One region of the uncultured Rossellomorea sp. genome, then DNA from elsewhere that is predicted to be linked to it. Evidence: predicted binding sites of a transcription regulator. Region 1 holds the regulator's gene; each other region holds the start of a gene.
What was found. The regulator LexA, encoded in region 1, represses DNA repair genes until DNA is damaged. The targets are predictions, from matches to a motif close to CGAACATATGTTCG.
Positions count from the first base shown of each region.

Region 2: Q1B03_RS03335 (DNA polymerase thumb domain-containing protein) is a predicted target of LexA. The motif match lies at 1,116-1,129, and genes of this name have one in related genera.
Region 3: parE (DNA topoisomerase IV subunit B) is a predicted target of LexA. The motif match lies at 1,265-1,278, and genes of this name have one in related genera.
Region 4: uvrB (excinuclease ABC subunit UvrB) is a predicted target of LexA. The motif match lies at 715-728, and genes of this name have one in related genera.

Region 1 covers NZ_CANKZT010000002.1:720,829-723,037, forward strand. Annotated here, with positions in the region: gene glnA (type I glutamate--ammonia ligase) at 1-930, shown strand, start outside; gene lexA (transcriptional repressor LexA) at 1,047-1,667, opposite strand; gene Q1B03_RS10505 (LysM peptidoglycan-binding domain-containing protein) at 1,824-2,150, shown strand; gene Q1B03_RS10510 (recombinase family protein) at 2,162-2,209, shown strand, end outside.
Region 2 covers NZ_CANKZT010000001.1:607,207-609,415, forward strand. Annotated here, with positions in the region: gene Q1B03_RS03335 (DNA polymerase thumb domain-containing protein) at 1-1,049, opposite strand, end outside; gene Q1B03_RS03340 (EthD family reductase) at 1,571-1,873, shown strand; gene Q1B03_RS03345 (glucose-1-dehydrogenase) at 1,938-2,209, opposite strand, start outside.
Region 3 covers NZ_CANKZT010000001.1:154,765-156,973, reverse strand. Annotated here, with positions in the region: gene parE (DNA topoisomerase IV subunit B) at 1-1,180, opposite strand, end outside; gene Q1B03_RS00850 (CoA-binding protein) at 1,479-1,886, opposite strand; gene Q1B03_RS00845 (glycine betaine ABC transporter substrate-binding protein) at 2,072-2,209, opposite strand, start outside.
Region 4 covers NZ_CANKZT010000004.1:199,111-201,319, forward strand. Annotated here, with positions in the region: gene Q1B03_RS15485 (N-acetylmuramoyl-L-alanine amidase) at 1-227, opposite strand, end outside; gene uvrB (excinuclease ABC subunit UvrB) at 851-2,209, shown strand, end outside.

The DNA of each region.
Region 1 (2,209 bases):
TTCCTCTTTAAATTAGACGTAAACGGTGAGCCGACATTAGAATTAAACGATAACGGTGGTTATTTCGATTTAGCTCCTACAGATTTAGGGGAGAACTGCCGTCGTGATATCGCATTAGAACTAGAAGAAATGGGCTTTGAAATCGAAGCATCTCACCACGAAGTTGCTCCTGGTCAACATGAGATCGACTTTAAATATGCAAGTGCATTAAGAGCATGTGATGATATCCAAACATTTAAACTAGTAGTTAAAACGATTGCACGTAAGCATGGTTTGCACGCTACATTCATGCCAAAACCACTATTTGGTGTAAATGGATCAGGAATGCACTGTAACATGTCCCTATTCAAAAATGGGGAAAACTCTTTCTTTGATGAAAAGGGAGATTTGCAATTAAGCGATACAGCTCGTCAATTCCTTGCAGGTATCATTAAACATGCCACTGACTTTACAGCGATCACGAACCCGACTGTAAACTCATACAAACGTTTAGTACCTGGATATGAAGCTCCTTGTTATGTTGCATGGTCTGCTCGTAACCGCAGCCCATTAATCCGTATCCCTGCTTCTCGTGGATTAAGCACACGTGTAGAAGTTCGTAGTGTTGACCCGGCGGCTAACCCATACCTGGCGATGGCTGTATTACTGGCAGCTGGATTAGATGGAATCAAAAATAATCTTCCAGCTCCTAAGCCAATCGACCGCAACATTTATGTCATGGACAAAAAAGAGCGTGAAGAAGCAGGAATCGTAGATCTTCCAGCAACATTACACGCTGCATTAGAAAACCTTAAAACAAATGAAGTAATCGTTAAATCCCTTGGAGAACACATCTTCGAACACTTCGTTGAAGCGAAAGAAATCGAATGGGATATGTTCCGTACACAAGTACACCCATGGGAGCGCGAGCAATACATTCAAATGTATTAATCCTTAAACAGTGGGTCGTAGCAAAAACGCTACGACCCACTGCTTTTTTATTCTTTAATAGTCTTCCAAATTACATAAAAAATTAAGCCGCTATTAAACATAGCGGCTTAAACCTATTAATGTACTTGACGATAAACTCCGACAACTTTTCCTAAAATGGATACATTTCGTAAAATGATCGGATCCATTGTTGAATTCTCTGGTTGTAATCGAACATAATCCTTTTCTTTAAAGAAACGTTTTACAGTCGCTTCATCTTCCTCGGTCATCGCTACGACGATATCTCCATTGTTCGCTGTTTGCTGCTGACGCACGATAACGAAATCCCCATCCAAGATCCCGGCTTCTATCATACTATCACCCATGATTTCCAGCATGAAGACCTGTTCATCAGAAGGTGCCATACGCTCAGGCAGTGGAAAGAATTCTTCTACATTCTCGACAGCAGTGATGGGTTGACCTGCTGTAACCTTACCGATTAAAGGAACGTTCACAACTCGCTGGCGTGGAATCGTATCCTCTTCAAGATTTAAAATTTCGATGGCTCTTGGTTTGGTGGGATCCCGGCGAATGAGGCCTTTACTCTCTAACCTGGCCAGATGTCCGTGTACGGTGGAACTAGAAGCAAGACCAACGGCTTCCCCGATTTCCCGGACGGAAGGTGGATATCCTTTTTCTCTTACTGCAATTTTAATATATTCTAGTATGTCTTGCTGTCTTTTAGACAATTTTGTCATGTTCACGCACCTCTATTATAGATCTTATGTTCCCATTATAGCATGTCTTTCCAGCTGATACAAACATAAGTTCGAATTTCTGTTGACACCAAACGAATGTTCGTATTACAATAAAAATAACAAAACAGAACAAACATTCGTATGGAGGTATTTTTTATGTTATCACACATTTGGAATCGTTTCTCTTACATTATTATATTATTTGTTTTAGCGCTTTTTTCTGCAGCCTATTTACTATTTGTCATGGCAGATCAACCGTCTTATCAAAGTATCACCGTTCAGGATGGAGACACGCTCTGGACTATTGCCAAACAATATAATGAAGAATACTCTATGACAGTGGAAGAATTTATCGCTTGGGTAGGAGAGGAAAATAATCTCACATCATTCTCGATCAAGCCCGGTGAATCACTTGTGTTACCTATAGAAAATCCGACATTATCCACCCATTCAGATTATGAATTGGTAATGAACGAAGAATAGAGGGATAGAAGATGAAGGCAGTAATTTACTGCAGAGTAAGTACAAAGAAAGACACACAG
Region 2 (2,209 bases), on a different contig from region 1:
CGTACAGTTTTCCCGTTGTAATTCTCTTCGAATAACTCCAGGCATACACGATATAAATCCATGGTGATATTGGTCGGCTCCTCGATGGTCCGCGACCGGTGAAACCCTCCACCAAATTCTTCGTGACTGTAACCGACGCCAAAGCTTATTGTTCTCCCCGACTTGCGATGGGTGCGGGCGCGTCTGGCGACTTCTTCACACATTTCTAAAATGACACGTTTGATTTCCTCTTTCTCCTTATAATCGCGAAGCAGGATCTGCCCCTTGCCAAAGCTGATTTGACCATCCATGATCGGAGCTCCTATTTCAGATAAATCAACTCCCCATGCGTGGTAATAGAGTTGATTTCCCATAACGCCGAACTTGGCCTCCAGCTTCTCCAGGTCATACTGCGCCAATTGGCCAATAGAGAAAATCCCCATGCGATTGAGCGTCTTTTCGAGGCGCCCGCCAATCCCCCACATTTCACGTAAAGGCGATAGCGGCCACAGCTTTTCCGGAACGTCTTCATAGGTCCATTCGGCAATACCCTCTTTTTTTGCTTCAAGATCCAGGCACAACTTAGACAACAGCATATTGGGACCGATTCCTATGGCGCACGGCAGCTGAAACTCCCTTTCCATATCATCTCTGATTTTACGTGCAACAGTCGTGGCATCTCCCCAGAGATTCGTCGCTCCATCAATCTTGATAAAGCTTTCGTCCACGCTATACGTATGAATGGCATCTTTCGGTACGTAGCGGTGGAATAACCGGGTCAATTCAGTCGATATCCTGACATACGTCGCCATTTTCGGCTCTACAAGCCGGATGCGCGGATCCTTTGGGATTTCAAACATCCGCGAGCCCGTTTTGATCCCAAAGTCCTTCTTCAACCTGGGTGATGCCGCTAACACAATACTTCCTTGGCGGTCCCTATCCCCTACTACAGCCAAATGGCATTCAAGGGGATCAAGACCCAGCATGACAGCCGAACAGCTAGCATAAAAGCTCTTCATATCGATGCACAGAATCTTGTGGTGTGGCAGCACACTGTAATCGACAGTCATATCCTCGTCCTCCATTTTACCTAAAATAGAACAAACGTTCTCATATAGTATATCTATGATTCTAACCGAATATACGTTCCCTTTCAACTTAAATAAATGGAAATGGAGAGAATAACAAGAAAAGCGGAGGCGGCTTGAGCAGGACCGACAAGCATAAGGCGAACATACCGGAAAGGCGCTCTTTGCCTTTTTGGTATGTTTGACTTATGACCTCGAGCCTCTAAGCCCTGCAGCTGGATCAAGAAAAGCGGAAGGGCTTTGCCTAGAGGCGACAAGCATAAGGCGAACATACCGGAAAGGCGCTTTTTGCCTTTTTGGTATGTTTGACTTATGACCTCGAGCCTCTAAGCCCTGCAGCTGGATCAAGAAAAGCGGAAGGGGCTCGCCCTGGGGCGACAAGCAATCAGGGTCACACCAAAGTCAAATTCTGTCGATATTTTTGTTATGAAATTCATAGTCGCATTTTCCTATAATTGCTAAAATTCAAATGAACACAAATTGTCAGGGCGAGGAGGAGTAACATGGCGAAAGTGATTGTGATGTATGAAAAGCCAAAGGATCAGGAAGGGTTCGAGGAATATTACTTCAACACCCATATGCCGATAGCTGGAAAGGTTCCTCATGTAAAAAATGCGAATGTACAGCGGGTGTTATCCAATCAAAATACGGATTTGTCACTCTACTTAATAACGGAGATCGAATTTGAAAACAAAGCAGATATGAAAGAAGCGTTTAATTCTGAAGAATGGAAAGCGGTTGGAGACGATGTTCCGAACTTCATGAAATACTTAGAGAAACCACCGATTATCACCATAGTCAATTAAGAATACTTACTCTGCCAAAAATAAGAAAAGCCAAAATCAACGTGTGATTTTGGCCATTTTCCCATCAACCTCTCCCGGCTTGGAATCCTGGATATTTCGTCATGCCCCCATCGGCGATGAGTGTCGTTCCGGTGACGTAGCTTGCCTGATCCGAGGCTAGAAAAGCTGCGCAGGAAGCCACCTGTTCGGGTTCCCCGATATAGCCCATTGGAATGAGTTTCTCCACTCCTTTTTTCTTTTCAGGATCAGAAAATTTCTCGGCATTGATGGGAGTGTCAATGGCCCCGGGAGCAATATTGTTTACCCGGATTCCATCGGGTGCGAATTCTAACGCAA
Region 3 (2,209 bases), on a different contig from region 1:
CCCTTGCTTTACGTGCCGCTTCGCGGGCTTGAGCCGCTTTAATGGATTTTTTAATAAGAAGGGAACTTGTATCAGGATTTTCTTCTAAGAAATAGAGAAGATGCTCGGAAACAACTGCATCCACAGCTGAACGTGCTTCACTTGTGCCAAGCTTTCCTTTCGTCTGCCCCTCAAACTGAAGGAGATGCTCCGGTATACGTACAGAAACAATGCTCGCCAGCCCTTCACGAATGTCGGTCCCTTCAAGATTTTTGTCCCGATCTTTTAGAATCCCAACTTTACGAGCGTACTCATTAAAGACACGGGTCATCGCTGTCTTTGCTCCGGCTTCGTGGGTACCTCCGTCTTTTGTACGAACATTGTTTACGAAAGACAGAATGTTTTCCGAGAAACCGTCGTTAAACTGAAAAGAGAATTCCACTTCAATGGTATGGTGTTCCCCTTCAAAGAAAGCAACGTTATGAAGCACATCTTTTTCTTCGTTAAGGTATTGAACAAAGGCCTGTATGCCACTTTCGAAGTGAAAGACTTCCTTCTGATCATGACGCTCGTCAATGATTTCAATTTTTAATCCTTTTAGCAGGAAGGCAGATTCCCTTAGACGCTCACATAGCGTTTCGTAATTATACGTGGTATTACTGAAAATCTCCGGATCAGGTTTGAAATGGATACATGTTCCTGATTTTTTCGTTTTTCCAATCTTCTCAAGAGTGGTTTCCGGTTTTCCACCTTTTGTAAAACGTTGCTCATACTTCGTTCCATCTCTTTCAATCGTCACAATAAGCCATTCGGATAGGGCATTTACGACTGAGGCACCTACACCATGCAATCCACCACTGGTCTTGTAACCACCTTGTCCGAATTTCCCACCGGCATGTAGCACAGTCAAAATAACTTCGGGAGTCGGCTTTCCTAGTTTATGCATACCAGTTGGCATCCCCCGGCCTTTATCTTGCACTGAGATGCTATTATCCTTATGTATCGTAACAATAATCTCACTTCCGAAGCCAGCTAATGCTTCATCCACCGAGTTATCGACAATTTCGTATACTAAATGATGCAAACCTCTTGAATCTGTAGAGCCTATATACATTCCAGGTCTCTTCCGGACGGCTTCTAAACCTTCTAATACTTGAATGGCATCATCATTGTAATCCATGGTCTTATTCTGGTTGGCCACGAACATTCCCCTTTCAAAACTTCTCTAACCGAAAACAATTACTTGTACGGTATTATTGGTTATGTATATATTAACTATAACACAAGAACGTTTGTTCGTTTACCTGTTTTAATCATTTCTGAGGTAAACCACTATGCTATATTGTAGCGTTTTATTTGATTTTCGCAAATGTAATTACTGTGACAGGTCTAAATTGCGCCTGTATTTCTTTTGTGTTGCCCTGTTTTTTTCAGTGGTAATTGAGAACCATCCATCCGAAAAAAAACAAGCGGTAAGAGCCGCTTGTTACGAGTGAGAATTATTTGGTTAAAGCATGTTCAACCTTAATACAGCGATCCATAATGACTGTATACCCACGTTCTTTCAAAAAGCGATAAGCCTCTTCGTTCATTACACCAAGTTGCGCCCAAAAAACGTTAGAATCGATTTCATCAAACTCTTTCGCGATCTCAGGCAAAAATTCTGAGCGGCGAAATACATTGACAATATCAATCGGCCCTTCCACCTCTTTCAGGGTGGGTACTGCTTTAACGCCTAATGCCGACTCAATGGTTGGGTTTACAGGAATAATCTCATAGCCTTGATCCTGCATGGCTTTGGATACCATATAAGATGTTCGTGCTGGATTATCACTTAATCCAATCACCGCAATGCGTTTTGATTGTTTAAGAATGTTTCCGATTTCTTCTCGGGATGGGTTTTCCATGGGTGATCACAACTCCTTCATCGATCCTTATCCATTCATTCTTTGACTGTTCCTTAAGTCCTATTCTTCTTTTATACCATATTTCCCTTTAACTTTTCAAAATTTTATAAAATTATTCTAAAGAGAACAAAGTGTCAGATGGACAAAAGGAAGCTCCTTAATCCTACCTGACACGCTTAAACATCTTACTCTTCAATTAATCCTTTGGAAATAAGAAATTCCCGTGCGACTTCTTTTGGATCTTTTTTATCCATATCCACTTTGGCATTCATCTCACTCATCTCTTCTTCAGAGATTTGTCCTGCTAATTCATTCAGGACTTC
Region 4 (2,209 bases), on a different contig from region 1:
TCCCACAGTGATACGTTATACCCCACTGCAAGTAGAATTTCAACTGGGACATTGAATTCCTGCGCAGCTTGTTGGAACGCTTTTTGCAACTCGAGTGAATCGACAACTTCAGCTTTTGCCACTCCATGAGAGGTGATCGATGGTGCCATCGGGGTAATGGTGGAACTCAACAGAAATCCCGTTAAACTAAGGGAACCGGCGACTTGTAGCCATTTAGATTTTTTCATACATTCCTCCTGAACACTATGTATTTTTTGTAGAACTTATAAAAAAGCTTATTGGAAATAAGACAGAATAGTCAATCAATTATTAGGGATATGCCTAGATGAATATTTGTGTCGGGATAAGCCTTATGATGTGGTAGAAAGCATTTCAGTTAGAGGTTTCTTAATTGTGGATAAATAAAGAATAGTGTGAATAAATGAAGTGTTGGACGGGTTATTCACAGATTGAATACGCATTCATCAACATTGTTCACAAGAATTTTGACGAATTGTGAATAAGTTTAGGGATTTTCCACAAGGAATATCGACTTATACACATAGTTGTACACAGGGTGTGTATAGAAATGCTCGGATTGTGTCGAAAATTTCTTTGTCACCTCCCGTAAAATGTCGAAATCTCAATTCAAGCCTCTAATTTGCTACTTCACCGAATGTTATCCACAACCAAGAGGACGTTTCATGAGGTCCGACCCTTAAATATCAAGAAAAACGAACTTTTGTTCGCTTATTATTGGTTAATAATGTAGGAAATGTGGTAGAATGTGTATAGATGAATGGACAGTGTTTAAGATGGGTATAAGTAGGTAAATACAAGGTAGCAGTCCTTTATTATAGGAGGTTTCACGGTGAAAGATCAATTCGAGCTCAAGTCTAAATATAAACCAGAGGGAGATCAGCCCCTGGCAATTGAAAAATTGGTTAAAGGTATAAATGAAGGGAAACGTCATCAAACCTTACTTGGGGCAACAGGGACCGGAAAGACATTCACTGTTTCCAATGTAATCAAGCAGGTTGAAAAGCCGACCCTCATCATTGCTCATAATAAAACGTTGGCAGGACAGCTCTACAGCGAATTCAAAGAGTTTTTTCCTGATAACGCCGTTGAATATTTTGTCAGTTACTACGACTATTATCAGCCGGAGGCATACGTTCCTCAAACGGATACGTTTATCGAGAAGGATGCCAGCATCAATGATGAAATCGATAAACTCAGGCACTCTGCTACATCTTCTTTGTTTGAGCGAAAAGATGTCATCATCATTGCCAGCGTGTCCTGTATTTACGGTTTAGGTAACCCGGAAGAATATCGGGAGCTCGTCCTTTCCCTCAGAACCGGGATGGAAATCGAACGAAATCAATTGCTGCGTAAGCTTGTGGATATACAATATGAACGAAATGATATCGACTTCCAGCGTGGAACCTTCCGTGTGCGAGGCGATGTAGTGGAAATTTTCCCGGCTTCCCGGGATGAACACTGTATGCGTGTAGAGTTTTTCGGAGATGAAATCGACCGGATTCGTGAAGTGGATGCCCTGACCGGCGAAATCATGGGCGATCGAGATCATATCGCGATTTTTCCTGCTTCCCACTTCGTAACCCGTGAAGAAAAATTACAGGTAGCCATCAAGAATATTGAAAAAGAGCTTGAAGAGCAGCTAGCCATCATGAAAGAAGAAAATAAACTGCTAGAGGCCCAGCGTTTAGAGCAGCGTACCCGTTACGATCTGGAGATGATGCGGGAGATGGGCTTTTGCTCGGGGATTGAAAACTACTCCCGTCACTTGACACTAAGGCCGGCCGGGTCGACTCCGTATACTCTTCTGGATTATTTTCCAGACGACTTCTTAATTGTGGTCGATGAGTCCCATGTGACGTTACCTCAAATCAGGGGGATGTTCAACGGGGATCAGGCCCGTAAAAAGGTGCTTGTGGATCACGGATTCCGCCTGCCTTCAGCCATGGACAATCGTCCCCTGCGCTTCGAGGAGTTTGAAAAGAAAACCCAGCAGCTTCTCTATGTTTCGGCAACTCCGGGACCATATGAGTTGGAGCACAGTCCTGAAATGGTCGAGCAGATCATCCGCCCAACCGGACTGCTGGATCCACTCATCGAGGTGCGGCCAATCGAAGGGCAAATTGATGATTTGTTAGGTGAGATCAATGAACGGATTGAGAAAAACGAGCGTGTCCTGGTGACCACCTTA